One region of the Streptomyces sp. NPDC042364 genome, then DNA from elsewhere that is predicted to be linked to it. Evidence: riboswitches for the same ligand, from Rfam matches in the RefSeq annotation. Region 1 holds a riboswitch; each other region holds the start of a gene.
The links. Region 1 has a riboswitch for cyclic di-AMP ahead of AC067N_RS31995 (transglycosylase family protein). Riboswitches for the same ligand answer to the same signal wherever they lie in the genome.
Positions count from the first base shown of each region.

Region 2: another riboswitch for cyclic di-AMP. It lies ahead of AC067N_RS14775 (hypothetical protein); the one in region 1 lies ahead of AC067N_RS31995 (transglycosylase family protein).
Region 3: another riboswitch for cyclic di-AMP. It lies ahead of AC067N_RS14055 (M23 family metallopeptidase); the one in region 1 lies ahead of AC067N_RS31995 (transglycosylase family protein).
Region 4: another riboswitch for cyclic di-AMP. It lies ahead of AC067N_RS21655 (C40 family peptidase); the one in region 1 lies ahead of AC067N_RS31995 (transglycosylase family protein).

Region 1 covers NZ_JBWKAJ010000022.1:52,557-59,647, forward strand. Annotated here, with positions in the region: gene AC067N_RS31975 (Ppx/GppA phosphatase family protein) at 458-1,399, opposite strand; gene AC067N_RS31980 (DUF501 domain-containing protein) at 1,396-2,001, opposite strand; gene AC067N_RS31985 (FtsB family cell division protein) at 2,035-2,511, opposite strand; gene eno (phosphopyruvate hydratase) at 2,684-3,964, opposite strand; gene AC067N_RS31995 (transglycosylase family protein) at 4,395-5,087, opposite strand; cyclic di-AMP (ydaO/yuaA leader) riboswitch at 5,092-5,291, opposite strand; gene AC067N_RS32000 (transglycosylase family protein) at 5,474-6,493, opposite strand; gene AC067N_RS32005 (cytochrome P450 family protein) at 6,676-7,091, opposite strand, start outside.
Region 2 covers NZ_JBWKAJ010000006.1:133,260-140,350, reverse strand. Annotated here, with positions in the region: gene AC067N_RS14785 (hypothetical protein) at 1-749, shown strand, start outside; gene AC067N_RS14780 (hypothetical protein) at 930-1,505, opposite strand; cyclic di-AMP (ydaO/yuaA leader) riboswitch at 2,028-2,214, shown strand; gene AC067N_RS14775 (hypothetical protein) at 2,223-2,489, shown strand; gene AC067N_RS14770 (hypothetical protein) at 3,042-3,434, opposite strand; gene AC067N_RS14765 (ATP-binding protein) at 3,428-3,856, opposite strand; gene AC067N_RS14760 (NUDIX hydrolase) at 3,903-4,310, opposite strand; gene AC067N_RS14755 (GntR family transcriptional regulator) at 4,418-5,206, shown strand; gene AC067N_RS14750 (SCO3933 family regulatory protein) at 5,376-5,732, shown strand; gene AC067N_RS14745 (FtsK/SpoIIIE domain-containing protein) at 5,732-7,091, shown strand, end outside.
Region 3 covers NZ_JBWKAJ010000006.1:20,612-27,702, forward strand. Annotated here, with positions in the region: gene AC067N_RS14045 (PrsW family intramembrane metalloprotease) at 51-1,520, shown strand; gene AC067N_RS14050 (aldo/keto reductase) at 1,793-2,737, opposite strand; gene AC067N_RS14055 (M23 family metallopeptidase) at 2,918-3,970, opposite strand; cyclic di-AMP (ydaO/yuaA leader) riboswitch at 3,982-4,137, opposite strand; gene AC067N_RS14060 (PP2C family protein-serine/threonine phosphatase) at 4,371-5,423, opposite strand; gene AC067N_RS14065 (GTP cyclohydrolase II) at 5,598-6,230, opposite strand; gene AC067N_RS14070 (MarR family winged helix-turn-helix transcriptional regulator) at 6,445-6,963, opposite strand; gene AC067N_RS14075 (dihydrofolate reductase family protein) at 7,065-7,091, shown strand, end outside.
Region 4 covers NZ_JBWKAJ010000010.1:165,184-172,274, forward strand. Annotated here, with positions in the region: gene AC067N_RS21640 (lipase family alpha/beta hydrolase) at 1-172, shown strand, start outside; gene AC067N_RS21645 (M23 family metallopeptidase) at 589-2,169, shown strand; gene pcrA (DNA helicase PcrA) at 2,291-4,789, opposite strand; cyclic di-AMP (ydaO/yuaA leader) riboswitch at 5,065-5,237, shown strand; gene AC067N_RS21655 (C40 family peptidase) at 5,247-6,437, shown strand; gene AC067N_RS21660 (hypothetical protein) at 6,487-6,840, opposite strand.

The sequences.
Region 1 (7,091 bases):
TGCGCCCCTTCACAAGCTTCCTCAGGCCCTCTGCTACACTCCGCGGCCCTCGTGATCGAGGTCATCGCCCGGCAGGGGAACCACGCCACACGGCCGGCCGTTGTCAATGCCGCGTGAACTGCTCTTCCGGCCCTGTGGACCCCTCGCCGACACTCCGGTCGGCGCCCGGTTTTCACCCGGACGAGCCGGCTCCGCACCCCCTCCGGAGGCACCCTCTCGACCCCTCGGAGCCCCTGAAGGCTCTGCGCAGCCTCAAAACGTCGCCCAACAGGGCTGATTCTCTTGTGAAGAACTTCACGAAGTTTCCGGGCGGCGCGTCGTCGAGGGGCGCCCGAGCACCCCTCGAAGACGCTCATACGTTATCCGAACAGCTCAACCGAGGCTACCGGCCAGTAGTAAACACTTGCCCACATGTGCCGTGCGCCCGCGGGGAGGGCGCCCGGATCGTGCCGCGGGGCTACGCGACGGACCAGGCGATCCCGTCCAGGATGTCGTGTTCGCTCACCACGACCTCCGCGGCCCCGATCCGCTCCATGATCGACAGCAGTACGAGGGCGCCCGCGGCGATCACGTCCACCCGGCCGGGGTGCATCGAGGGGATCGCGGCCCGCTCGGCGTGGGTGGAGCGCAGCAGCCCCTCGGTGATCTCCCGGACGCGGTCGTAGGGGATGCGGGAGTGGTGGATGGCCGTCGAGTCGTACTCGGGGAGGTCCTGGGCGATCGCGGACAGCGTGGTGACCGACCCGGCGAGCCCCACGAGGGTGTGCGCCTCCCGCAGCGGCACCGTCCGCTCCGCGAGGTCGAGCGCGGCCTCGATGTCGGCGCGCACGGCCGCGATCTCCTCGGGGCCGGGGGGATCGATGACGGCGCCGTCCCGGACGAGGTGCCGCTCCGTCATCCGTACGCAGCCGATGTCCACGGAGCGCGCGGCGCGCACATGGTCGTCCCCGACGACGAACTCCGTGGAACCGCCGCCGATGTCCACCACCAGGAACGGCTTGGCCAGGTCGTCCCGGCCCGACAGCTCCCTGGTGGCGCCGGTGAAGGAGAACTCGGCCTCCTGGTCCCCGGAGATCACCTCGGGCTCGACACCGAGGATGTCCATGACCCCCCGGACGAACTCGTCCCGGTTCTCCGCGTCCCGCGAGGCGGACGTCGCGACGAACCGCAGCCGCTCGGCGCCGAGTTCCTTGATGACCGCCGCGTACTCCCGGCACGCGGCGAACGTCCGCTGCAGCGCCTCGGGCGCCAGCCGGCCCGTGCGGTCGACGCCCTGGCCGAGCCGCACGATCGTCATCCGGCGCTCCAGGTCGACGAGTTCGCCCGTCTCCGGGTCGGCGTCGGCGACGAGCAGACGGATGGAGTTGGTACCGCAGTCGATGGCGGCGACACGGGTCACTGCTCGCCCTCCTCCGGGTCGACGGGCTTGGACGCGAAGTAGCCGGACTCGCTCGCGTCCACCTCCGGGCCCTCACCCTTCGGCGGCGTCGCCGGAGCCACACACGGTCCCTTCGCCCACCACTCCGGCAGCATCGCGATCGCCTCGTCGCCCAGCGGGTTCACACCGGGCCCGGCGGCCAGCGAGTGCGCGACGAGGACGTGCAGGCACTTCACCCGGTCCGGCATGCCGCCGGCGCTCGGGAAGCCTTTCAGCTCCTCGATCTCGTCGCGCCGCCGGATGTAGTCCTCGTGCGCGGCACGGTACGCGGCGGCAAGTTCCTCGTCCCGGGCCAGCCGCTCCGTCATCTCCTTCATCACGCCGTTCGCCTCCAGCGTGCCGATCGCCGAGGCGGCCCGCGGACACGTCAGGTAGTACGTCGTCGGGAACGGCGTCCCGTCCGGCAGGCGCGGCGCCGTCTCGACGACGTCCGGCTGCCCGCAGGGGCAGCGGTGCGCGATCGCGCGCAGTCCGCGCGGCGGGCGTCCGAGCTGCTGCTTGAAGGCCTCGACGTCCGCGTCGGTGGGCTCGGTGCGCGGGGTGGAGGGCGGGGGCGTGTCCATACCTGTACGTAAGTCCTCTGGAGCTCTGGTCGGTTACTGGTCGGCGGCGTCGGCCTTGTCGACCCCGTCCCAGACGTTGGTGTACCACGGGAGGCGGGCCGCCCCCTGCGTCGTACGGGACTGCTTCGCCGCTTCCGGGTCGATCATGATGTAGCCGGTCTCGCCCGGCATGACGTAGTGCAGCCGCTCCCGGATCTGCTGCTCGGCGTACGCGTCGTCCTGCCAGCGCGCCTTGAGGTCGCGCAGCTCCTCGACACGCTCGCGCGCCTCCTCGCGCTGCCGCCGCATGTCGGCGATCTCGGCGCGCTGGGAGACGTACTGCCTTATGGGGTAGGCGAGGGCCACGATCATCGAGCAGAGGACGAGGGCGAGCAGCGCGGCCCGGCCGGTGAGCCGGGAGCGGCGGGCCTGGCGCCGGGTCTGGGAGCGGTAGACCCGGGCGGCCGTCTGTTCGCCGAGCAGCTTCAGCCGGGTCGCGGTGGAGAAACGGTCCCGGTCCTTCACGGGCATGTCCCACTTCCCCTCTCCTACGGGCGGCCCCACGTGCGTACGTCCCCGCACACGGTACGGGACCGGGTACGGGGACGTACGTGCGACGCCTGCTGCTGCCGCCTTGCCGGGGTCGGCCCCTGCTGTGCCCGTGGTCCGCGGAGCGGACGCCGGGAGGCGGTCAGCCGGGCGGTCAGCCCTTGAAACGCGGGAAGGCGCTGCGGCCGGCGTACACCGCGGCGTCGTCGAGGATCTCCTCGATGCGCAGCAGCTGGTTGTACTTGGCGACGCGGTCCGAGCGGGCCGGGGCGCCGGTCTTGATCTGGCCGCAGTTCACGGCGACGGCGAGGTCGGCGATGGTGACGTCCTCGGTCTCGCCGGAGCGGTGGGACATCATGCACTTGAAGCCGTTGCGCTGGGCCAGCTCGACGGCGTCCAGGGTCTCGGTGAGCGAGCCGATCTGGTTGACCTTGACGAGCAGCGCGTTGGCCGCGCCCTCCTCGATGCCGCGGGCGAGGCGCTCGGGGTTGGTGACGAACAGGTCGTCGCCGACGAGCTGCACCTTGTCGCCGAGGCGCTCGGTGATGGTCTTCCAGCCGTCCCAGTCGTCCTCGAACAGCGGGTCCTCGATGGAGACGAGCGGGTACGCGTCGACGAGCTCGGCGTAGTAGTCCGTCATCTCGGCGGCGGAGCGCTCCTTGCCCTCGAAGACGTACACGCCGTCCTTGTAGAACTCGGAGGCGGCGACGTCGAGCGCCAGGGCGATCTGCTCGCCGGGGGTGTAGCCGGCCTCGTTGACGGCCTCGAGGATGAGGTCGAGGGCGGCGCGGTTGGAGTCCAGGTTCGGGGCGAAGCCGCCCTCGTCGCCGAGGCCGGTGTTCAGGCCCTTGCGCTTCAGCACCTTCTTGAGGGTGTGGTAGACCTCGGCGCCCCAGCGCAGGGCCTCGGAGAAGGACTCCGCGCCAATGGGCGCGATCATGAACTCCTGGATGTCCACGTTGGTGTCGGCGTGCGAGCCGCCGTTCAGGATGTTCATCATCGGAACGGGCAGCAGGTGCGCGTTCGGGCCGCCCAGGTAGCGGAAGAGCGGGAGGTCGCTGGCCTCGGAGGCGGCGTGGGCGACGGCGAGGGAGACGCCGAGGATGGCGTTGGCGCCGAGGGAGCCCTTGTTGTCGGTGGCGTCCAGGTCGAACATGGCCTGGTCGATCAGGCGCTGCTCGGTGGCGTCGTAGCCGACCAGCTCCGGGCCGATCTGCTCGATCACGGCGAGGACGGCCTTCTCGACACCCTTGCCGAGGTAGCGGTTGGGGTCACCGTCACGGAGCTCGATGGCCTCGAAGGCGCCCGTGGAGGCGCCGGACGGGACGGCGGCACGACCGGTGCTGCCGTCGTCGAGGCCGACCTCGACCTCGACCGTGGGGTTGCCTCGGGAGTCCAGGATTTCCCGGGCTACGACGACGTCGATGGACGGCACGAGCATCTCCTTCTTGGGATGTGACGCATTGGTGCGGGGCCGCGAGGGCCATGCGACTAGAGCCTAACCGCCCCGGGGCCGTCGGCAGCCGACCGACCGTCCCGTGGACAGACAGACCGTACCCATTGTTTCGGCTCGGAACAAAGGGGGGTGGGCGGGAAAGTGAACAGAAGGGTCCGGCAGACGGGAGCGGAGCGGCCCGGGGCACAGAAAAACCCCGCCCCGGTGCGTACGGGGGAATGCGCACCGGAGCGGGGGGCCCGTGGGGACGGGGGACGGCCCTCACGAGGTCTTCACTATGGAGGACACGATCGTGAGCGAGCCACGGTTCAGCCGGGGAGCGGCCTTTTTTTCGGCCCGGCCGAACCGGTGTCCCGGCCCGGCCGCGGCGGGCCCTCCGGCCCGGCCGCGGCGACCGTCGGACCGGCCGTCAGCCGAGGTGGAGCTGCTGGCCGGGGTAGATGAAGTCGGCGTCGTCGATGATGTCCTTGTTCAGCTCGAAGAGCTTCTCCCAGCCACCCTTGACGTTCTTCTCGGCGGCGATGCTGCTGAGGGTGTCACCGCTGACGACCTTGTACTCGCCGTCGCCCTTCTTGACCTTCTTGCCGGTCGGGGTCTGGACGGTGGCGCGCTCGGAGGAACGCGAGGCGCGGGTCTCCTGGGTGCTCTCCTGCGAGGAGGAGGACGAGCCCGAACTCGAGCCCGAGCCGGAGTCGTTCGAGGAGGAGGCCGCGGCGCCGTCGTACGACGCGCTGGACAGGCCCTTGCCGCAGACCGGCCAGGCACCCTTGCCCTGGCCCGCGAGGACCTTCTCGGCGATGGCGATCTGCTGGGCCTTGGTGGCCTGGTCGGCGGTGGAGGCGTACTGCGTGCCGCCGTAGCCGGCCCAGGTGGAGGCCGAGAACTGCAGACCGCCGTAGTAGCCGTTGCCGGTGTTGATGGACCAGTTGCCGCCGGACTCGCACTGGGCGACGGCGTCCCACTCGGACGCGGTGGCGGCGGAGGCGCTGCCGGCCGCCATGAGCGGGGCGGCGATCGCGGCGGCGCCGGTGACACCGGCGACGGCGATGGCGCGGGCGGTCTTGGACGGACGGCGGTGCTTGCCCTTGCCGGAAAACAGCATGGAGTGATCCCCTCACCGACGCCTACGAGGTGAGCTGTCGGGTTCGGGCCGGTTGAGTTGCCCGGCCGCACCCGCTCGCCTCTCGGCTCACGTGATGCGGCTTCACCCCGAGCCGGTACCGGCGGCGTGACCCCGAAGGGCCTCAACCGCCGGACCCGGCGCAAACCTTGGGTCCCCCGCTCCTGCCTACGGCGCTTGACGCGACGACTGTTCCGAGCGGGCGTCGGCAGGATTCGGCGTGACGACCGCAAGGGCCCGCTGTGGCGAGCGGTCACGACCGTAAACACGTGATTCGCCGAATTTCAAAGACGATCAGGGGGTCTGTGATTCATCTCCCACCGAGATCAAAACGGGCATTAAGGGGCGAACCATGACCCGAACTGCCGCTACTTTTCACCCGTTTCGGCATCGACTTCCAGGGTCTGACCGGGAAGGATGAGGTCCGGGTCGGTTCCGACCGTGTCCTCGTTCTCTGCGTACAGCTCCCGCCATCCGCCACTCACCTCAAGGGAGTCGGCGATGGCCGTCAGGCTGTCGCCGGGGCGGACGGTGTACGAGCCGTCGACGGCCTCACGGGAGGCGTCACCACCACGGGAGGCGTGACGGCCGGCGGAGGTGTCGCGAGGGGATTCGGCAGCGTCGGCGCCGACACCCTCCTCGGCGCTCGCGCCGCGGTGGCGACCGGTGCCGGCGTCGGCATCGCCGCTGGCGGAAGGGGTGTCGCTCCGTGCGGAGTTGTCCGAGTCGCCGTTCTCGGCGTCACCCGCGGACGAGCTGCCGGACTCCTGCGAGCCGCCGGTGCGGTCGGAGCCCGCGGAGTCGGAGGAGTCCCCCGCGCCGGTGTCGGCCTTGGCGGAACCCTCGGATGCACCGGAGGACGATTCCGGTGAACCGGATGTGTCTGGCGACACGGAGGAGTCGGACGAGTCATCCGACTTGGTGGAGTTGCCGGATGAGTCGGATGAACCGGACGAATCACCCATGCCGGATGAATCCTCCGCGACACCGGTGTCCACGTCGGCCGGGGCCGAGTCGCCGTCGAGGTTGTGGAGGAGCCCGCAGGTGGACCAGACGCCGACACCCTGCTCGGCGAGGATTCTCTCGGCGACCTCGATTTGCTGCGAACGGCTGGCCCGGTCGGGGCTGGTCGCGTAGTCGAGTCCGCCGTAACGCTCCCAGTTGGCCTGGGAGATCTGGAGGCCGCCGGAGCGCCCGTTCCCGGTGTCCGCGCTCCAGGAGCCGCCGCTCTCGCACTCCGCCACCTGATCCCAGGTGGTTCCGCTGGCCGCGCTCGCGCCGGTGGCGCCGAGGAGCGGGATGGCGATGGCGGAGCCGGTCACTCCGGCCGCCACGAGGAGTGCCGGAGCCTGACGGGGGCGACGGTGACGACCGTTCCCGGAGAGCATGCGGTTGCCTTTCACACGACAGCAGAGAGCTGTGCGAAGGATGTGACGATCCCTCGCACTGACGTGTGAACGTAGCCGCAGACGATCAGTTGTCACAAGTTAATGCAGCGTAGATCACGTGAAGATCACGAACTTGAGGGTCTGTCATGTTCTTCCGCTCTTCCGGGTACTGTACGCGCCGTTCAATCGCCCTGACGCGGTGTGAATTCGACCGGAAGCGTGCGCAATCCACGCATGATGAGCCCGCCGCGCCAGCGCAGGTCGGCCGGATCGGCGGCGAGCCGCAGGTCGGGCAGGCGGGTGAGGAGTGTCGCGAGCGCGGTCTGCCCCTCCAGGCGGGCCAGGGGTGCGCCCAGGCAGTAGTGGATGCCGTGGCCGTAGCCGAGGTGCTGGTTGTCACGGCGGGAGAGGTCGAGGGTGTCCGGGTCGGCGAAGCGGGCCGGGTCGCGGTCGGCCGCCGCGAGCACGACCAGCACGGGGTCGCCGGGGGCGATGTCCTGCCCGCCGATGGTCAGCGGCTGTGTGGCGAACCGCCAGGTGGCGAGTTCCACGGGGCCGTCGTAGCGGAGGAGTTCCTCGACTCCGGTCTCCAGCAGGG
Region 2 (7,091 bases), on a different contig from region 1:
TATTTGAAGCACAGAGTAGGAAGCGAGGAGGAATAGCGGGGGCTTGCCCACTCCCGATTTCAGGAGGGGAGGTTTCGTGGACTGATTTGATTGTCTCGTCGGCCAAGCAGAACATGCAGGCGAAGGTTCCGGTTACCGCGAATCAGAATCGGATTCGCCAAGTGAAGTCCGCTATCAAGAGGCTTGCTGACGAGAATCTCGTTTTGAGAAACGTTGGGGAGCCGGGTAATGCGCTTCCTCTCATGCTATTGCACGAGTCCGGTCTTGCTGAGCCAGAGAAGCGCGGGTATATCATCCCCGAGCTCTACGAAGGTGCGCGAACTGTAGTCAACCTTCCTGTACAGTTCTTCACCAATGGTTGGGTTTACGTGCTCACTGATGCCGAAATCAGGATGTACTTGATCTTAAGGCATCTTGCAGCCCGCTTCCCTGAAGCGCACATCCTGCAAGGTGTCTACTTGAGTGAGAGAGACAGAGAATGGCTTTACGGAATTTCACGCGATGTCTATGAGGCGCACCTGATGCTTTCTAGGTTCGGACTAATTGAGCTGGCCCCCAATCCCTTGCGTCACCGGGATGGCAAGGTGGTGGATTTCGGTGAACTTTTGAAGAAGGGTGGCGTGATACCGCCGCATCGGTTCAGGATCGTGGGTGATTCACCTTTCTTCGAGTTGCCTATAGGGAAAGTTCGAAGGGCCTTGCTCAATTACCCTCCGAGTCGCGCGCAAATGGAAAGCCGAATCCAGTAACCGTGTCTGCGGTTTGGTTCGGAGTTCCGAGGTTCCTGGCAGAGGCCTCCCGCGTTGCGCTGCGTGCTCTGGTTGTTGGCGTTGTTCGAGTGCCTTGGGCACAGCCCCCGCGACAGCTCCCCAAGCTGCTTCACACGCGCGTGAGGGCGGCCAGACCGGCGGCCCCCTACCGGCGACGACTCAACGTCTGGATCTGAGCTGGCCCAGCACCCTGCGCCACCGAGGGACGAACGGCTCAGGCTCCAGTTCGGGTTCCGGCCCAAGCTCCATCACCAGGCCGGACAGATCCTTGATCCGTGCCGTCCGATGCTTGCCGTTGGTGAGCCGGGCCCGGATTACGAGACGCCTGGGGTTCTCCCCGTCGTGCATCAGCGCGCTGGGCCGAAGCTCCCGCTGATAGGGCAGACCACCGAGAGCCGGGATCACCTTCGGCTCGGTGAACCACTCTCCCCCAGGGCCCTTCCTTTGCGTGGTTTTCCGTTCCCACCAACGGCCGTGGACGGGGATGAAGTCAATACGCTCGACACCCATAGGAGTCACGCCACGGTTCGCCAACCGGAGACGGATGAGATACCCGCGCTCATACCGTGGCTTAGGGTTCACCGGACTCATCAGGTGCCGTTCCACGATGACGTCCACCTCGGGGCGGACTCGCCTGTAGGTGAGCCACGCGATAACCATGTTGCACACGGCGCCTACTGCGCTGGCACCGGCTACCCACAGAGCAGCGACCGCTAGGCCTGGGTTCTGGGTCATGTCCCGAGTCTGCTCAGCCGGCCACTCTCTGACGAGCCTCCCGCCGAGACGTGCCGGACGTGTCGCCCTGGTGGCCTCTTAAAGCCACACGGTCTCCTGGACGCCCTTAGGGCACCATCTGTGGCTCCGGGATGAGCATCCCGCCAAGGCGGGCTCACGCGCCGTCAGGCGCCGCCGCAGGGGCGCCTTCAGCGCCCGTAGCCGCTCCCTCGCATCCGAGCCGATCGCACCGTCAGGACGACCCCCACATCAAGATCAATTTCTGTCAATGGCGTAGGTCACACTGATAGGCCGTCAACAGCTCGTGTTGGGTGCATGTCAACCCGCGGCGCTGCGCAACACGCCGGTCTGAACTGGGCAGTTGTCCCGCAAGCCTGAATTGGCGGGTGGTGAGTAAGTTCACAAAAGTGGTGATCAGATTTGAAATTCCGGCGATCCCGAGTGAACGTCTTCTCTAAGCCCTCACCGTCCCTGGTGAGGCGGTCCAGCCGGACGCCGAGCCCTGCCGCCGACTGGATGACCACACATCTCACATCAAGATCGGCAGGAGCGGGGGACCCAAGGTAAGCGCCGTTGCGTGGCTGACTCTGATGAAGCGCCAGATTGCGTACGGCTTGGGGTGAAGTCGCATCCCCGTGAGGGACGCGGCCGGACCACTTCGCCAGTCCGAACCCGACAGCTCACCTCGCAGGCGGCTAGCGAAGGTGAAGGTTGCACATGAGTGCGACGCACAACAACCCCCAGGTCTCGGGTGCTGGTTCCGGCTCCGGTGGTGGAAATGGGGACGACGGGTCCAAGATCCGCAAGTTCGAGGCGGTGATCATCGTGCTCTTGGGGATGATCGCTGGAATCCTCGCCGGGATCGGCAGTCGGACCATGGACAACGCCTCGATGTTCGAGGCGATCACTACGGGGGTTGTGGTGGGAGTCGGGCTTCCCGGCTTCATCATCATGATCATCCGCTACATCCGGAACCAGAACTGACCCGGGTCTAGCGACTCACCTTCCGGTAGTCCCCTCTATGCCGTGGGGGCACCGACAACAGGACGCGCTGCCACGGTGACCCCGTAGGAGTCGCGGACGGAGCGGGAGAGGTCTTGGCCATCGCCAGGGCCTCTCTTTCGTTGCCCTGGACGGTAGGTGCTGTGCCTCGAAGTTCCCTACGGCCGTCTCAGGCCCTCCCGGGTTGCCGAGGGTCGGTGGAGCGGCTTTGGGGTGGCGCTGCTTTGGCGCGAGTGATCATGGCCCCGTAAGCTTGCGGCGCGTCGGGCAGTCTGTGGACCTGCCCGGTGAAGCACGACGTTGGGGCCATGATCTTCGAGGCTCGCGCCAAAGTGGCTCCGTAAAGCCGTGGAGCCGACCGCCCCAGCCACGATGTACCTCTTCTCTGGCATTAAGCGGCTGATTGCTGTGTGCGCGGCACGGGCGCCGGCCGGGCTGGAGCGGGGCGGAGACAGGAGCGCAGGCCCGGCCGGGGGCCGGGCCGCGCACGGTGAGCGGAGCGAGCCGCCTTGAACCCGTAGAGAAAGTTGTAACTCAGTCGGTCTGCTGTTCCGGTCGGGGCTTGAAGTCGTATGCGCAAGACGGCAGTTGCCTGCCTTCGCGGTGCGCGAGCGGTAGGAAGATCACCGGTCGGATGGTCCAGGTGATGCGGGTCTTTTTGTGGGTGACGGACACCGTGCAAGGCTCGTGGCGCAACAGGGCTCGGCGGGTCTCTATGCGGCCGTCGTACAGCCAGTCCCATGCCTGGGTGGATGCGTCTGGGTCGAATGCCGGTGAGATGGTGCGGAGCGCGACGGCTACCCATCTGTCGGCCTGGGGCGCCGAGTAGGCATCGAACGACCCCCTCAGCTCCATCCCGCCCTCGCCATTGAGGTCCTCGGTCCAACACTCGCACCAGTAGCCGCGGTGGGCCTCGTCCTTCAGCACAGGCGGTCTCCCGGTCGGGTGCCGGTGAAGAGCTCCGCGGTGACCGTGTAGCCGACCCTGCTGCCGTGGATGGCGACTCGGTGGGCGAGTGCGGTGACCATGCCCAGGCCCCGGCCGTGTTCGGCCTCGTCGTCCTGGTGCTCGACCTTCGGGGCCGTGGCGGTCCTTCCGCCGTCCGTCACTGACAGGGCGATCACGTGCCGGGATACGGCGAGGGCCAGGTGGAAGCTGCCCGTCTCCAGGCCGCTGGCCGTGTGGAGGATCGCGTTCGCGCTGAGCTCGCTCACGATCAGCTCGGCGTCCTCAGCCAGGGGTGATCCGCGCAGGATGTCGCGGGTCCAGCGGCGGGCCCGGCTCACCTCTTCCGGAAATCCTGGGCAAGTGAGTCCCCAGACCCGGGCGGTGCTCGTATACTCGTGCATACAAGTTCCTTCGTGCTGGTAGGCCGCCATGTGCAGCGGGTTCGGGCTAGACGAGTTTCACGCCGTCGTGGGCGCGGATGGCCGGCGGGGATGCGGCGTCCAATGCGTCCAGGACGCGGATCGCGTATGCCTCGTCGGCAAGCTCGGTGACTTCTTCGCGGGTGGCCCAGCGCAGTGCGCGGGTCTCGTCGCCGGTGGTCGGCGTGCCGTCGGCAGCCTCGCAACGGAAGACCAGCGAGACGATCAGGCCCGTCATGTTCTTGTAGACACCGGTCAGGGTCGCGGGAAGCGCGATCTTGATTCCGGTCTCTTCGAGCACTTCGCGCTGGAGGGCCTCGGGAAGGGTTTCCTCGCGTTCGAGGACTCCGCCCGGCGGTTCCCAGTGGCCGTTGTCGCGGCGCTTGATCAAGAGGGCCCGGCCCTGGTCGTCGACGATGACTCCGGCGACGCTCACGGAGTGTGGACGGTCGGTGCTCACGTTCCTCGGCCCTCTCGGCTGGCTAGGCTCTCCACCGTAGCAACAACAATCGCCCACTCGTCTAGATATCTAAAGGAGTACACGTGCCCTCTCTTCCTTCCGGCTTCCTCGGTGATCTCGATCCCACGAGTGATCGTGCGGTCTTTCGGCAGATCGCCGACCAGTTGCGCGAGGCCATCGACCGTGGGCGGTTCAAGGAGGGTGAAAAACTGCCCTCGGAAGCCGAGCTTGTTGACCACTACGGGGTATCCCGGATGACGGTCCGAAACTCCTTCTCCGTCCTTCAGGGCGAAGGGCTCGTGCACGCCGAGCACGGCAAGGGTGTCTTCGTCCGGCCCCGGCCGCCCGTGCGGCGGCTCGCCTCCGACCGGTTCGCCCGGCGCCACCGGGAGCAGGGCAAGGCGGCCTTCATCGTCGAAGCGAACGCCGCCGGCAGTCACCCCCAGGTCGACAGCCTTGAGGTGAAGGAGGAAAAGGCCAGTCAGGACGTCTCCACACGGCTTGGCTCCGTGCGGCGGGTTCTGGCTCGTCGGCGCCGGTATCTCCTCGACGGGCGGCCGGTCGAGTTCGCCACCTCGTATCTGCCGCTCGACATCGCGCGCGGTACGCCGATCGCCGAACCTAACCCCGGCCCTGGCGGCATCTACGCACGGCTGGAGGAGCTGGGCCATCGCCTCGACCACTTCGAGGAGGAGATCCGGGCCCGGATGCCCTCGCCTGCCGAGGTGAAGACGCTTCGGTTGGCCTCCGGTGTGCCGGTCATTCATCTGATCCGCACTGCCTTCGACACCGAGGGGCGGGCCGTTGAGGTCTGCGACACGGTCATGGCGGCCGATGCGTACGTGCTGTCGTACCAGCTTCCGGCGACGTGATGAGGTGGTTTGCGGTGGTGCGCGGGGGCCGCTTCTCCGACTCGTACACCCCAACAGGCATACTCGTATAGACGAGTGGGCAAGTGGTGTGGCAGAGTCGTTCGCGTGAGCCCGGAGATCGGGTTCGCCGGACGCTACATGTATAGACGAGTAGATAGGGGAAGATCCCTTGCGTACCATCCGTGTTGAGACCTCGGCCGCGACGATCCTGCTGACGGAGGCTCCCGAGCCCAAGGTCCGGGACCGGCAGACGGGCGAGATCGCCAAGGACGCCGTCAGCGGTGAGGCGCTGATGACGATCGGCGTCGTCTACATCGAGGACGGCGAGTCGTCCCTGATCAAGGTCACCGTGCCTGAGGGCGGTGTGGCCGAAGGGCTGACGCTGGGGGCGCCGGTCTCGCTGCCGGGGCTGGTCGCCCGGCCGTGGGAGTCGGTGTTCAACGGGCAGCAGCGTCACGGCATCGCCTTCCGCGCCGCCGCCGTGACCCCGGCCGCCTTCCCGGCCGCCATGGGGGCCACCGCCTGATGAGCGACCTGGTGACACTTCTGGAGGTGGGTGGTCCTGTCGCCGCACTCGGCGGCGGGGCCGCCTACGCCCGAGCCAAGCACCCCCGTGTGTACTGGCCCACAGTCGGCCTGCCGATATCCACCGCCCGACTCCTCGGGACGTACGGCTCGGTCATGGAGGCATGCGGGCTGACCGTGGCGCCGTCCCGGCTGCGGGTCCTCGCCGTCAAGGCCACGACCCGCCGGGAGGTCCGGCCGGTACCGCCGCGCCGGGGCATCATCCGGCCCAGCTCGACCGGGCTGCGGCTTCGCCTCCGGCTCGCTCCCGGCCAGGAACCGGCCGACGTCGCGGCCTCGGCCGAGCGGCTGCGGCACGCGTGGGGCGTGCACGCCGTGTACGTGACGACGGTCAAGCCGGGCGTGGTCGAACTGCGGCTCGTCGGCTTCGACGTGCTGCGCAACGTGCGGATGCCCCGCAAGACCGCCGCCGAGTTCCTCAAGGTGCCCGTGGCACTGCGGGAGGACGCGACCCCGTTCGTCCGCGACTACCGCACCATTCCCCATCAGCTCACCCTCGGCGCAACGCTGTCGGGGAAGTCCATGTACCTGCGCCACCTGATCACCGGCCTCGCCCGGCAAGCCGTCGCGCTCGTCGGCATCGACTGCAAGCGGGGTGTGGAGCTGGCGCCGTTCGCCTCCCGGCTCTCCGCCCTCGCCACCGACCCCGAGCAGGCAGCCGAGCTGCTGCCCGTGCTCGTCAAGGAAATGGAGGACCGCTACGACCTGATCAAGGCCCGGCAGGGCATCGCCCCGGACACCCCCGACGAGGAGATCACCTCCGACATCTGGGGCCTGCCCGAGAGCGAACGCCCGGTACCGGTCGTGCTGTTCGTCGACGAGGTGGCCGAACTCTTCCTCGTCGCCACGAAGAAGGACGAGGAACGGCGGGACGAGATGGTCACTCAGCTCATCCGGCTCGCCCAGCTCGGCCGCGCCGCCGGGATCTACCTGGAGGTCTGCGGGCAGCGCTTCGGCGCCGAGCTGGGCAAGGGCGCCACCATGCTCCGGGCCCAGCTCACCGGGCGGGTCTGCCACCGCGTCAACGACGAAGCCTCCGCGAAGATGGCGCTCGGCGACATCGCCCCCGAAGCGGTCTTCGCCGCCTGCGCCATCGCTCCCGAGCTGCCGGGCCTGGCCGTGGCCGGTGACACCTCCGGCGGCTGGTCCCGCATCCGCACCCCGTACCTGTCCCTCGGCGACGCTGCGGGGATCTGCCGGGAGGCGGCCCACCTGGTCCCCGACCTGCCCGCGCTCAAGCCGTTCCAGCCTTACGTGCCTGTACGGCCCGTCGAGTCCCCGGCCCCGGCGGTACAGCCGC
Region 3 (7,091 bases), on a different contig from region 1:
GCATCGTATGGCGTCGCGGGCAGCGCCCATCGCTCGTTAGGGTCAATGCAATGGCCACCAGTCCCCTCTACCCGACGCACCACAGCGGTCCCGCCGGCGGAGGTGTGTTCAGACCCGTGCGCTGGTGGCAGCGGAAGAGCGTCAAGTACGGCTCTCTCATCGCGCTGCTCGCGCTGTCCGGGCTCGTCATCCTGGCCCTCGTCCGCGAGCAGACCGGCACGGAGGGGTTCCTCGTCGGGCTGGGGCTCGCGGTGCTGCCCGTGCCGTTGCTCGTGGCGGCGTTCCGGTGGCTGGACCGGGTGGAGCCCGGACCCTGGAAGAACATGGTGTTCGCGTTCTCCTGGGGAGCGTGTGCGGCGGCGCTGATCGCGATCGTGGCGAACAGTTTCGCGACGCAGTGGATAGCCACCGCCACGGCCGATCCGTCCCACGCCGACACGCTGGGCGCCACCGTCATAGCGCCCGTCGTGGAGGAGACCGCGAAGGCCGCGGCCGTGCTGTTGGTCTTCCTGTTCCGGCGGCGGAACTTCACGGGGATCGTGGACGGTGTGGTGATCGCGGGGGTCACGGCGACCGGTTTCGCGTTCACCGAGAACATCCTGTACCTGGGGACCGCGTTCGGGACGGATCAGCTGAGCGGGGGAAGCGGGCTGGCGTCGGTCACAGCGGCCACGTTCTTCGTGCGGGTGATCATGTCGCCGTTCGCGCACCCGTTGTTCACCGTGCTGACGGGGATCGGATTCGGGTTCGCGGCGGCCGCCGCGGAGCGGCAGCCTGTCCGGCGGGTACTGCTGCCGGTGGGCGGGTTGCTGCTCGCGATGGGCATGCACGCGATCTGGAACGGGTCGGCGGCGTTCGGGGAGTACGGGTTCTTCGCGGTCTACGCGGTGTTCATGGTGCCGATGTTCGGGTTGCTGACGTGGTTGGCGATCTGGACGCGGCAGCGGGAGCTGCGGGCGGTGCGGGAGGAGTTGCCGGTGTATGCGGCGGCGGGGTGGCTGACGCCGCCGGAGCCGTTCGTGCTGGGGTCGATGCGGGCTCGGCGGGTGGCGCGGGACTACGCGGCTCACCGCTTCGGGAAGGGCGGGGCCCGGGTCGTCGCGGAGTACGAGGCGTACGCGACGTCCTTGGCGTTACTGCGGCGGCGGGGGCGGTCGGGGCGGGCCGGGGGTGACTTCGTGCTGCGGGAGCGGCAGCTGCTGTTCGAGCTGTGGCGTCGGCGGGAGCCGGCCCGGCCGGCGTTGGCTTATGCGGGGCGGGGGGTGGTGCCGGTGGGCGTGGCCGCGCCGCTTCACCCGATGTCGTGGCAGGGGTACGGGTACGGGTACGGCGTGGAGTACGGGTACGGCCAGGGCCCGGGGTACGGGTACGGCCAGGGCTCGGGGTATGGGTACGGGCCGGGCTCGGGGTATGGGTACGGGCCGGGGCCGAGACCAGGACAAGCGCAGGGGTGGCCGGAGACGCCGTACGGGGGGAGCCCGGTGGTGCGGCCTGTGCCCTATCGGCCGTACTGGTCGTAGGGGGCGGGGCCGTTGGCGGCTTTCGCGCCGTGCGGGGCGGGGGCGCCTGCCGTGTGGGGCGGGTCGGGGCGCGCCGGGGGGTGTCCGTCCTCGGAACGGCGCGGAATCGGTCGCCCGGGAAGCCGGACGGGTTGACGCGCCAACCGCTGCGGGCGGACACCCCCCGACACACCCCCTCGCCTCCGTACGCGGCTGTCCCGCCACGGTGGGCTGAGCCGTCGGCCACGGGTCGGCTGAGCGCCGTCGGGGACGACCCTGGCTGGGGGCTACGGCTACGCCGACGCCTCTGTCAGCCTCTGCAGTTCCTCGGTGGTGAGGGTGACGTCGGCTACCGCCAGGAGCGCCGGGAGTTGGGCCGTGGTGCGGGCCGAGGCGATGGGGGCGGTGACCGTGGGCTGGGCGGTGAGCCAGGCCAGGGCGATCGTGGCGATCTCCGCGTTCCTGGACTGGGCGATCTCGTCGAGGACCGCGAGTACCCGGGCGCCCCTCGGGGTGTCGAGGTAGGCGCCGGCGCCCGCGGCCCGGGGGCTGTCCACGGTCGTGCCGGGGCGGTACTTGCCGGTGAGGAACCCCTTGGCGAGGGCGAAGTAGGGGACGGCGGAGAGGCCCGCGTCGGCGGCCACCGACTGGAGGTCGCCCTCGTACGTGTCGCGGGAGACCAGGTTGTAGTGGGGCTGGAGCGCCACATAGCGGGCCAGGCCCTCGCGGTCCGAGAAGTCCAGGGACTCCTTGAGGCGCTCGGCGGTGATGTTGGACGCCGCGATCGCGCGGACCTTGCCCGCCTTCACCAGGTCGTCCAGGGCGGTGATGATCTCCTCGACCGGCACCTCGGGCTTGTCGAAGTGCGTGTAGTAGAGGTCGATGTACCCGGTGCCCAGGCGGGCCAGCGAGGCGTCCGCGGCGGCCTTGATGTTGGCGGCGGAGAGGCCCTGGTACCCGGGGTGCTGGCTCACCTTCGTCGCGATCACGACGTCGGCCCGGTTGCCGCGGGCCTTCACCCACCTGCCGATGATCGTCTCGGACTCGCCGCCCTGGTTTCCGTCGACCCACGCGGAGTAGGAGTCGGCGGTGTCGATGAAGTTGCCGCCGGCTGCGGCGTAGGCGTCGAGGACGGCGAAGGACTGTGCCTCGTCCGCCGTCCAGCCGAAGACGTTGCCGCCGAGGGAGAGCGGGAAGACCTGGATGTCGGACGTGCCCAGCTTGCGAAGAGAAGTCATGTCCTGTTTCAACCACCGTTTCGGACGGACGCATTCCGGGTCCGCGTGAACGGTGGGTGACACGTCGAGGGGCAGGTCACGCGGCGACGGGGAACTCGCCGGGCCGACGGACGCGGTATGACGAACGCCGCGTCAGGCCCGTCGGCCTCACGCGGCGTCACATCCGTTCGAGTGCAGTTCTCAGAGGCTCAGGCCCTTGCTGCGCAGCCACGCCGCCGGGTCGATGCCGGTGGTGGAGCCGCCGGGGTGCACCTCCATGTGGAGGTGGGCGCCGGTGACGTTGCCCGTGGCGCCGACGCGGCCGATGACGTCGCCGGTGGCGACCTTCTGGCCGACACTGACGCCGATGGAGGACTGGTGGGCGTACCAGATCTCCGTGCCGTCATCCAGGGTGAGCACGGTCTTGTAGCCGTACGAGCCGTCCCAGCCCGCCTGCGTGATCGTGCCGCTGTGGACGGCCTTGATGAGGGTGCCCGTGGGGGCGGCGAAGTCCAGGCCCGTGTGGTAGCCGGAGGACCAGTAGGGGCCGGCCTGGCCGAAGGTGGAGGTGAGGGTGTACGAGGAGGTCGGCAGCGTGAACTGCTTGGCCAGGGCGGCGAGGCGCTCGGCCTCCTTCTTCGCCGCGGCCTCCTCCTCCGCCTTCTTCTTGGCGGCGGCCTCCTTGGCCTCGGCTTCCTTCTTCTCCTCGGCGGCCTGCTCGGCGGCCTTCTTCGCGGCGGCGGTCTGTGCGGCCTCGGCGGCCTTCAGGTCGAACGCGTCCTGCTGGGACTCGGCCTGCTGCATGATGCGCGCGCGCAGCGCCTCGCCGGCGTCGGTGGCGCCCTGCTGGGTGTCGGCGGCGATGAGGCCGGCGCTGCTGAGCGGGGCGGTGGAGCCCTCGGGCTCGTCGGCGGCGTCGTCGTCCTCGAAGACCGAGCCCACGTTCGGCATGTCCGGCATCGAGATGGCCACCGGGGCCTTGCCGCTCTGGGCGCTGGCCATGCCCGCGCCGCTGACGGCGGCTATGACGCCGACGCCGAGAACCGTGGAGCTACGGGCGAACCCACCGCGCTGCTTGGTCTTGGCCACACGGTGCCGGCCGCGGACGGGGCGGAGGGACTCCGCGGTGGGGTTCCACTCCTGGAAGGGGCCCTCGCTGTCGCTGTCGTAGCTGCCGAAGCCGAAGGTCTCGGACTCACTGCTGCGTTGGCTCGGCACGAACGGGGCTTCGGTCGCGGACCGGTTGGACGCCACGTGGGCGTACTCCTTTCCTTCCTTCTCGCCTACCGGGTTAGCTGACGGGTTCGGAGCGGAAGGTCTCCTACGCGCGTAAACCGAACGTGCTTCCACGGCGGTTTCCGCGCGATTCACCCCAGGGTGGTGGTTCCCCGGTTCCCTACGGGATTCGGCGCGTGAGCACGGAGCCGCCTCTTGTGACGGCTGGGACGACCGCGCTGCGTTATCGAACGTTAATAGACGCGGGGGCGGCATTCCAAGCGGTTCTGAATGATCGTTCGGCTTTTTCCGCTGGACTTACGGGTCACGAGGGGTGGAAACCGGGCGAGTTGACCTCGCTTCAGCAGCCCCAGCTGTTCTGACTGGGCGTCAGTTGTAATGCGGAGGGACGTCACGTGAGCACGCTGAGTGAAATTCCTCAGGGGCGGTGCACCGCGAGGAGCGCCATGTCGTCCGTGGTGCCGCCGCCGGTGTGCTCGCGGACCTCTTCGGCGAGCGTCGTCAACAGGGCGCGCGGGGCGGGAAAGGTACGGCCGCTGAGCCGAGCGGCCGGGTCGTAGAAGACGCCGTCCGCGTTCCGCGCCTCGGACAGACCGTCGGTGTAGAAGAGCAGCGTCGCCCCCGCGGGGAACCCGGTGTCCTTGGCGCGGTCCGGCCAGGTGCCCAGCTCGCCGAGGCCGAGCGGCAGCGCGGTCCACGGGGTGTCGAGGGTGCGCAGTTCACCGTCGGCGTGGAGCAGCAGCGGGGCGGGATGACCCCGGTTGACGATGCGGGCCAGCCCGGCGCCGTGCGGGAACTCCGCGAGTACGGCGGTGACGAACCCCTCGTACGGCACGGTGGGGTCCCGCCGTGCCGCGTCGCGCCGGGTGACCTCCCTCGCGAGTGCCCGCTCCAGCCGCTGGGCCACGGCCTCCAGGCTCGTCTCCTGTTCGGCCGCTTCCCGGAACGCGCCGATCAGCACCGCCACGGCCGCCACCGCCCCCAGCCCCTTGCCGCGTACGTCCCCCACGATCAGCCGTACCCCGTGCGGCGAGTCCTGCACCGCGTACAGGTCACCCCCGATCGAGGCCCCGGCCTGCGCGGCCTCGTACCGTGCCGCGATCTCCAGCCCGCCGAGCCGTTCCTGGGGCCTCGGCAGTACGGCCCGCTGCGCGGCCTCCGCGATCTCGCGTGCGGTGGCGAGGCGGGCGTCGCTGCGCCGGACGAGCCGGTTGATGGCCACGGCCAGTACGGCGACGACGGCCACGGTGACGATCTCCGTGAGCGCGTCCACCTGCCCCGAGTCCCCGTACCGGAGGCGTACGACGACGATGCCGGCGAGCGAGGCGGCGCCGGTCGTCACCGTGCCCTCCAGCGACAGCAGCGGCGCGGCCACCAGGGGCGCGGCGGTGAAGAAGGGGACGGCCGTGAACTCCCGCGGCATGAAGTGGTCGTAGCAGAGGCCGCCGACGACGAGGAGAGCGGGCAGCATCCGCACGAGGGCGCGGGCATAGAAGAACCGCCGGCCGTCCGGCCTCTTCACACCCGCTGGCTGCCCCACCCGTCCCAGGTTCGCGGGGCGCCGGGCGGAGGGCCAGCCGGAGGGGCCGAGTGGGCTAGGGGCTGTCGGGCCCGGGCGTCCACGGGGCCCCTCGTCCGCCGGCCTTCAGCCCGCCGTCAGTTCGGCCAGGGGCAGGGTGTGCTGGGTGGTGAGGACCTTCGCCCGGAGGTAGCGGACGTTGTGGGCGGTGGTGAAGACGCCGGTGGGGACGCGGTGCCGGACGCCGACGCCGAGGTCGCGCAGTTGCCGGGCCTTGTCGGGGTTGTTGGAGAGCAGGTCCAGCTCGTCGATGCCGAGGGCGCCCAGCATCTGGGCCGCGGCCGTGTAGTCACGGGCGTCCTCCGGCAGCCCGAGGGCCGTGTTCGCCTCGTAGGTGTCGAGGCCCTGGTCCTGGAGGGCGTACGCGTCGAGCTTGTTGTAGAGCCCGATGCCGCGGCCCTCCTGGCGGAGGTAGAGGAGCACCCCGCCCTGCTCGGCGATCCGCTCCACCGCCTCCCGCAGCTGCGGACCGCAGTCGCAGCGGGCGGAGCCGAAGACGTCGCCGGTCAGGCACTCGGAGTGCATCCGGACCAGCGGGGCCGTGCCGGGGGCGGGGTCGCCGAGCACGATCGCCAGGTGCTCGCGGCCGTCGACGAGGCCGTGGAAGGTGACCATCTCGGCGTCGACGCCGTAGCCGTCCTGGAAGCGCAGCGGTACCCGGACGCGGGCACGCGGGGTGGCAGCGGGGAAGTCGGGCATGCGGGTTCTCCGGTCCTGGTGCGACTGCCGCTGTGCTTCAGTTTTGAATCACAGCGCTCGCCGCGACTCTATCCCCTGCTTCAAAATTCAAGCAACTGGTTTTGGGATGCGTCACATTCCGGGGTCGGGGGAATAACAGGCGCCGCTCACGACCGACCGAAGGTGTGGGTGAGGACCCGGAGCGCTCACGGGCCGGAAGGGGCGGCAGCCGGGGTCACTGGCCCGAGGGGCAGGACCGGCGGCGCCAGGGCAGGTCGTCGGGCCCGCTCTGCTGGGCGTCCTCACCCTCGATCGCGGCAGCGATGGCCGAGCAGATCTCCTCGAACTGGCCGACCTGCTCGGGGGTGAGGTGATCGAAGACCGCCTTGCGGACCGCCTCCACATGCCCGGGCGCCAGCCGCTCCAGCAGGGCCATGCCCTCGTCGGTGAGGACGGCGATACTCCCCCGCTTGTCCCGGTCGCAGTTCTCGCGCCGGACCACCCCGTCCTTCTCCAGGCGGGTGACGACATACGTCAGCCGGCTGCGCGTGATCTTCGCGTGCTCGGCGAGATCGGTCATCCGCATACGGCGGTCCGGCGCCTCGGAGAGCACGGCGAGGACGGCGTAGTAGAGGTGCGGCATGCCGGCCTCCTGCTGGAGCTGCCGGTCGAGCGCGTCCTCCAGGAGGGAGCTCGCGGCGAGGTACGCGTGCCAGGCACGCTGTTCCCCGGGGGTGAGCCAGCGGGTCGTCATACGTACAGTGTAGTTATTGTTTAAAACTTGAACCAAGCCCAGCCGGTCAGTCATTCCATCGGTGTCGGTCGGTACCGGCCAGCCAGTCAGGGAGCGTCTCCATGCCCCAGCCCTACGTCCTGTTGTCC
Region 4 (7,091 bases), on a different contig from region 1:
CGCCTGTATCGACCACCCGGACCTCATGGCGCGGAACATCCAGGTCACCGGCATCGGTCATCTCGCACTGCCCGTGCACCCCACCGTCGCCACCGAGATCCGCCAGGCACTGGACGCGACCCCCACCGCGACCCGCCCCGCCGCGCACCCGGGCGGCCTGACCGTGGCGTGACACCGGCCGCGACACGATCGCCGTGCCGCACCACCGCCTCCCCCGAAGCGCAGCCACGACCCGATCGCGGGACATACCGCCGTAAACGCGGCGCACCTCCACACGCCCCCACCATGCGCCGGAATCGCGACACCCTTCCGGAAGGCATCCACGCGCCCCCTGGGCGGCTCGCCCGCGCATCGAGGAGCCCGCGCAAACCGGGAACCCGGCCGCCTCACAAGCCCCACACGGCCGCCGATTATCGAACAGGCTTCGAACGCAAGGCCAAACTCGTCCCCACAGACCGCCGAAAGACGCTCGAATGCCCGTTTCCTACGGCCGTGAAACCCGTTGAAGATTGTCGCGCCCGCGTACCGCCGGGTACAGTCACCCGCACTGCTCTGCCAGCCCCTGTCGTCGAGGCGAAAGAGAAGTTGGTGAACGATCGTCACCCGTCGGGGACCGCAACATCCCCGGCCCCGGCCTCCGATGCCGACCCGGCGCAGTACGCGTCGTACGGCCACCAGGAAGCCGGTTACGGCGACTTCACCACGTACGGCGATTACGCCGCCACTGGTTTTGACTCCGGCACGAGTGCCCCGGAGGGCGCCACCGGAACCTTCGAGACCGACCCTCTTTTCGGTGACCTTCCGGGCAACGACCCGGGCACCGGCTCCTACGACGCCTCCCAGTGGTCCACGGGCAGCCACCAGACGCTGAACTACGACCCGTACGCGGCGCAGCACCAGGCCGCGTACGACACGGGCAACTACGACACCACGTCCTGGTCCGCCGGTTACGAGCACCTCGCCCAGGTCCCGGCCCAGTCGGCGGGTCCGGACGCCAGCGGCCAGTGGGACGCGAGCGGCTGGCTCCAGGCCGAACAACTGGCACAGACGGACCAGTTGGACGCAGGCCAGACTCAGCAGTGGGTCGGGGTGCAGCACTTCGCGACCGGCGTGTTCGACGCCACGCAGTGGAACACGGACGGCGCGTCGGCCTCCGACGAGCACGACGGCGGCGACTCCGAGTCGTACGGTGACAGCGCCTCCGAGCCGTCCGAGGCCCACGAGCACCCCTCACCCGAAGCGGTGGAGTTCGCCCAGCAGGCAACCGCCACCTTCGAGCAGGTCACCCCACACGACCAGGACCAACCCCTCCTCCAGGACGGCGAGTTCGAGGCCGGCGACGTGGAACACGCCGCGCTCCTCGACGACCAGGAGGAGGTCACCCCGGCCCCCAGGAGCGCGAGCCCGGGCCGCGCGGCCACTCGCGCGGCCTCGCGATCACGTCGCCGCGCTCCGGCCAAACGTTCCGCCCTGCTGACCGTGGCCGTTCCGTCGGCGTGCGTCATGGGTGTCGCGGGCATCGCGGCGGCCTCCGTGGGCGTCGGCGGGGGCGACACGGAGACGACGGCGGCGACCAAGTCGGACGCCACCGCCGTGAAGCCGTCCACCGCCAACAACCAGCTCGACACCCAGCTGGAGAGCCTCTCCGCGGAGGCGGACGACTTCGCCGACCGCGCGAGCCGCACACAGGAGCGCATCGACCTCAAAGCCCAGCAGGAGCTGGAGCAGAAGAAGGCGGCAGCCGAGGCGGCCCGCAAGGAGCGGCTGCGGCCGAAGTTCGCCCTGCCGGTCGCCAAGCACGGGCTCAGCGCGTTCTACGGGCAGTCCGGTGTCAACTGGATGTCGCAGCACACGGGTATCGACTTCCCCGTCTCGTACGGCACGCCGGTGATGGCCGCGACCGACGGCACCGTCCGCACCCAGTGGAACCCGGCCTACGGCAACATGGTCGTCGTGACGGCCAAGGACGGCACCGAGACCTGGTACTGCCACCTCTCCACGTACAAGGTCGCCTCCGGCGCGACCGTCAAGGCCGGCGACGTCATCGCCTACTCGGGCAACTCGGGCAACTCGACCGGACCGCACCTGCACTTCGAGGTCCATCCGGCCGGCGGCTCGGCCATAGACCCCCTGGCCTGGCTGCGCAGCCACGGACTGGACCCGACGTAACCCGCGCACCGAACCGGACCGGGCAGAGTCGAACAGGACCAGGCAAGGAAGCGGGCCCCTGCTGAGCAGGGGCCCGAGTCATGTCGCCGGGAGCTCGCCGCCGAGCCTCCGATGACCCTCGCTACAGTTTCTCCACCGGCGCGTACCGCAGCAGTAGCCGCTTCGGCTTGGCGTCGCCGAAGTCGATCGTCGCCTCCGCGTTGCCTCCCGTGCCCTTGACGGCGACGACGGTGCCGAGGCCGAACTGGTCGTGGGTGACACGGTCGCCGACGGCGAGGGAGACCACAGGCTTCTCGTTGGTGCGACGGGTGGCGAAGCCGGACGCGCCCGAGGCGGAGGAACGGGAGCGCGACGACGACAGCGACGACGCGATCCCCGAGGCCGGACCCGAGGACATCGGCGCGGAGGCTCCGGTGCGCTTCCACTCCAGATAGGTGGCCGGGATCTCCTCCAGGAAGCGGGAGGGCGGATTGTACGACGGCTGGCCCCAGGCGCTGCGCATCGAGGACCGGGTGAGGTAGAGCCGTTCCCGCGCGCGGGTGATGCCGACGTACGCGAGCCGGCGCTCCTCCTCCAGCTCCTTGGTCTGGCCGAGGGCCCTCATGTGCGGGAAGACGCCGTCCTCCATGCCGGTCAGGAAGACGACGGGGAACTCCAGGCCCTTGGCGGTGTGGAGGGTCATGAGAGTGATGACACCCGAGCCGTCCTCGTCCTCGTCGGGGATCTGGTCGGAGTCGGCGACCAGCGCGACCCGCTCGAGGAACTCGGCGAGACCGGCGGACGTCGCGCCCCCGCCCTCACCTGCACCTGCCTCCTGCTCGAACTCCAGGGCCACGGCCGCCAGCTCCTGGAGGTTCTCGATGCGGGTCTCGTCCTGCGGGTCGGTGGACGCCTGCAACTCGGCCAGATAGCCGGTCCGTTCGAGGACCGCCTCCAGAACGGTCGCCGGACCGGCACCCGACTCGACGACGGTCCGCAGGTCCTCCAGCAAGGTGTTGAACCGCTTGACCGCGTTGGTCGACCGGGCGGCCATGCCGTACGCCTCGTCGACGCGCTTCAGCGCCTGCGGGAAGCTGATCTTCTCGCGCTGGGAGAGGGCGTCGATCATCGCCTCGGCGCGGTCGCCGATGCCGCGCTTGGGGACGTTGAGGATGCGGCGCAGCGGGACCGAGTCCTCCGGGTTGGCGAGGACACGCAGGTAGGCCAGGACGTCCCGGACCTCCTTGCGCTCGTAGAAGCGGACACCGCCGACGACCTTGTAGGGCAGGCCGACGCGGATGAAGACCTCTTCGAAGACACGGGACTGGGCGTTGGTCCGGTAGAAGACGGCGACGTCCCCGGCCTTGGCGTGCCCCGCGTCCGTCAGGCGGTCTATCTCGTCGGCTACGAACTGGGCCTCGTCGTGCTCGGTGTCGGCGACGTAACCGGTGATCTGCGCGCCGGCGCCCGCGTTGGTCCACAGGTTCTTGGGGCGGCGGGACTCGTTGCGCTCGATGACGGCGTTGGCGGCGGAGAGGATCGTCTGCGTCGAGCGGTAGTTCTGCTCGAGCAGGATCGTGGTCGCGTTCGGGTAGTCCTCCTCGAACTGGAGGATGTTGCGGATCGTCGCACCGCGGAAGGCGTAGATCGACTGGTCGGCGTCACCGACGACGCACAGCTCGGCGGGCGGGATGTCGTACTCGCCGGGGGGTACGTCGACGGGGTGCTCGGAGGTGCCGACCAGCTCCCTGACCAGGGCGTACTGGGCGTGGTTGGTGTCCTGGTACTCATCGACGAGGACATGACGGAAGCGTCGGCGGTAGTGCTCGGCGACGTCCGGGAAGGCGCGGAGCAGATTGACCGTCGTCATGATCAGGTCGTCGAAGTCGAGCGCGTTCGCCTCGCGGAGGCGGGACTGGTAGAGCGCGTAGGCCTGGGCGAGGGTCTTCTCGAAGCCGTCGGAGGCCTGGGCGGCGAAGTCCTCCTCGTCGATCAGCTCGTTCTTCAGGTTGCTGATCTTGGCGCTGAAGGACTTGGGCGGGAAGCGCTTGGGGTCGAGGTCCAGGTCCCGGCAGACCAGGGCCATCAGGCGCTTGCTGTCGGCGGCGTCGTAGATCGAGAAGGAGGAGGTGAAGCCCAGCTTCTTGCTCTCGCGGCGCAGGATGCGGACGCAGGCGCTGTGGAAGGTCATGACCCACATCGCGTTCGCCCGGGGTCCGACGAGTTGTTCGACGCGCTCCTTCATCTCGCCCGCGGCCTTGTTGGTGAAGGTGATCGCGAGGATCTGGCCCGGGTGGACGTTCCGCTCGCCGAGGAGGTGGGCGATGCGGTGGGTGAGCACACGGGTCTTGCCGGAGCCGGCCCCGGCCACGATGAGCAGGGGGGAGCCGGCGTGCACGACGGCCGCGCGCTGGTTCTCGTTCAGCCCGTCCAGGAGCGCCGCCGCGTCGATCGCGGGGCGCGGGGCACCGTCGCGGTAGTAGGCGTCCCGGTCCGGCGGCACGTCGAACTTCCCGCCGAACAGATCGTCCGGAATCGGCTCCGGCACATGATCGTCCTCGGGCGGCGGCGGGGGCTCCTCGTCACGGCCGCGGGGGGCCCGGAGATCCGCCAGGAAGCTGTCGTCAAAGAGGCTGCTCATCGCTCTCCGAGTCTAGGCGCCCCCACTGACAGCGAGGGGCCGCCCCGGGAAGTCCGTACGGGGCGCGCTCCGGTCCGCTCCCCGCGGAGCCACCGGCCACCGGTCGCACCGACCTCATCGCGGTGAGTGATCGAACGTACCACCTATCGCGCCCGCGAGGTCAAGGTCACGAAAACGTATCGGGCATATCGAACATCAACCTTCACACGGGCCACAACAGTTGGCTAGCGTCTTGGGTCAGGCCGTACGACCCAACCGGCGAACGTCGCCGGGCCGCACGGCCTCCGCCGAGTCCGGTACGCCCCTCACGGCAGCCGGAGCCGGGGACCCACCGACCTCTGGGGTGAATCGACCCGACCGCCGTACGCGGCGAGGGCCGTAGGGCAAACCTTCCGAAGCTTCCGCCCGAACCCGACAGCTAACTCGGTAGGCGGACTACGGAAGGAGTCGCCGAACCATGGCGCCGCACCGCAAGCCGCGTCCGGCCGGCCGAACGCGCGCGGGTATACGCACCCCCGCTCTCGCCACGGCCGCCCTCACCTCCGTGGCCCTGCTCTCGCAGACGGCCACCGCCGCACCCTCGGCCGACGACAAGCCGAGCCTGGAGGAGGTGGAGAAGAAGGTAGGCGACCTCTACCGCCAAGCCGAGACGGCGACCGAGAGCTACAACTCGGTCAAGGAGAAGACGGCCAAGCAGAAGAAACAGGTCGACAGCCTCCTCGACGACGTCGCGAAGCGGACGGAAAAGCTCAACGAAGCACGCGAGGAACTGGGTTCGTACGCGGCCGCCCAGTACCGCACGGGCGCCGCCGCCCCCGACACGGCGGCCCTGCTCCTGGCGGACGACCCGCAGGAGTACTTCGCCCGGAACCAGTTGATGGACCGACTGACGGACCGCCGGCAGGAGGCCGTCGACGAGTACGTCACCCAGCAGGCGGAGACCTCGAAGCGGCGCCAGGAGGCGTCCGCCGGTCTCGACCGGCTCACCGAGTCGCAGAACGCCCTCAAGGCCGGCAAGGCCAAGGTCCAGGCGAAGCTCGCCGCGGCCCGCGAACTGCTCTCCCAGCTCACCGCGGAGGAGAAGGCCCGGCTCGCGGCGATCGAGCGGCGGGAGCAGGAGGAGGCCGACCGCAAGGCGGAGGAACTGGCGCGGCAGCAGGCGGCGGCCCCGTCACGGGCCGATTCGGCCCAGCCGCAGGAGACCCAGCAGGCCCAGGAGCCCCAGGAGACCCCTCAGGACACCTCATCGGGCACCGGGACCACGACAACGGTCGAGGACTCCACCTACGCCGCGAAGGCCGCCAAGGCCCTCACCTTCGCACGCGCGCAGATCGGCAAGCCGTACGTCTGGGGCGCCACCGGCCCCGGGTCCTACGACTGCTCCGGTCTCACCCAGGCCGCCTGGAAGGCGGCCGGCGTCGACCTCCCCCGCACCACCTACGACCAGGTCAACGCCGGCACGACCGTCCCGCTCGCCTCAGCCCGCCCCGGCGACCTGATCTTCTTCTACGACAACGTCGGCCACGTCGGCCTCTACATCGGCAACGGCATGATGATCCACGCCCCGAAGCCGGGAACCTACGTCCGCGAGGAGTCGGTCTTCTACGACGGCGAGTCCTCCATCCACAGCGTGGTGCGGCCGGCGTAGCGGCCGGACGGCCGGGGAGGCGGCCGGTCCGCCGGGGAGGCGGGCCGGCTCAGGTCCAGAGCACCGCGATGAAGACGTTCGCCATGGTGAGCGCACCCACCAGCCCGAACAGCGCCTTGTCCACGGCCTCGTCGTCGCGCTTCACGTACACCAGTCCCATGATCACGACCAGCAGGGCCATCTTGATGCCGATCTTGATGTTGTTGACCGGCTGGTCGTCGGCCTGGTTGAGGCCGACGAGGACCGCTCCGGTGATCAGCATGGTGAGCGCGCCGTGCAGCATGGCGGGGACGAAGCGGGCGGTGCCCTGGCCCATGGCTTTCATCTGGGTGAGAAAGCCGCCCAGGAGGGCGGCGATCCCGATGATGTGGAGCGCGACGAAGAGGTGGATGAGTACGTCCATGGGCGGAGCCTAATGAGGGAGCGATGACCGGCCGGGCACCGGGGGCGGGTACCTCGGACGGGGGTTCGGACCATCGCCCCGCGCCCGGAGACGGCTCGCGCCGCACGGACGATCTTGCATATATGCGCTCCATAGCACCCCCTCACTCCGCCCCGGCGCGGAATCCTCGCATCGATCATTACACAGCGTGATCATGGCGGCGCCGCGGCAAGATCACGGTCACATACGGTCACCTCGCGGCCTGTGCGCGC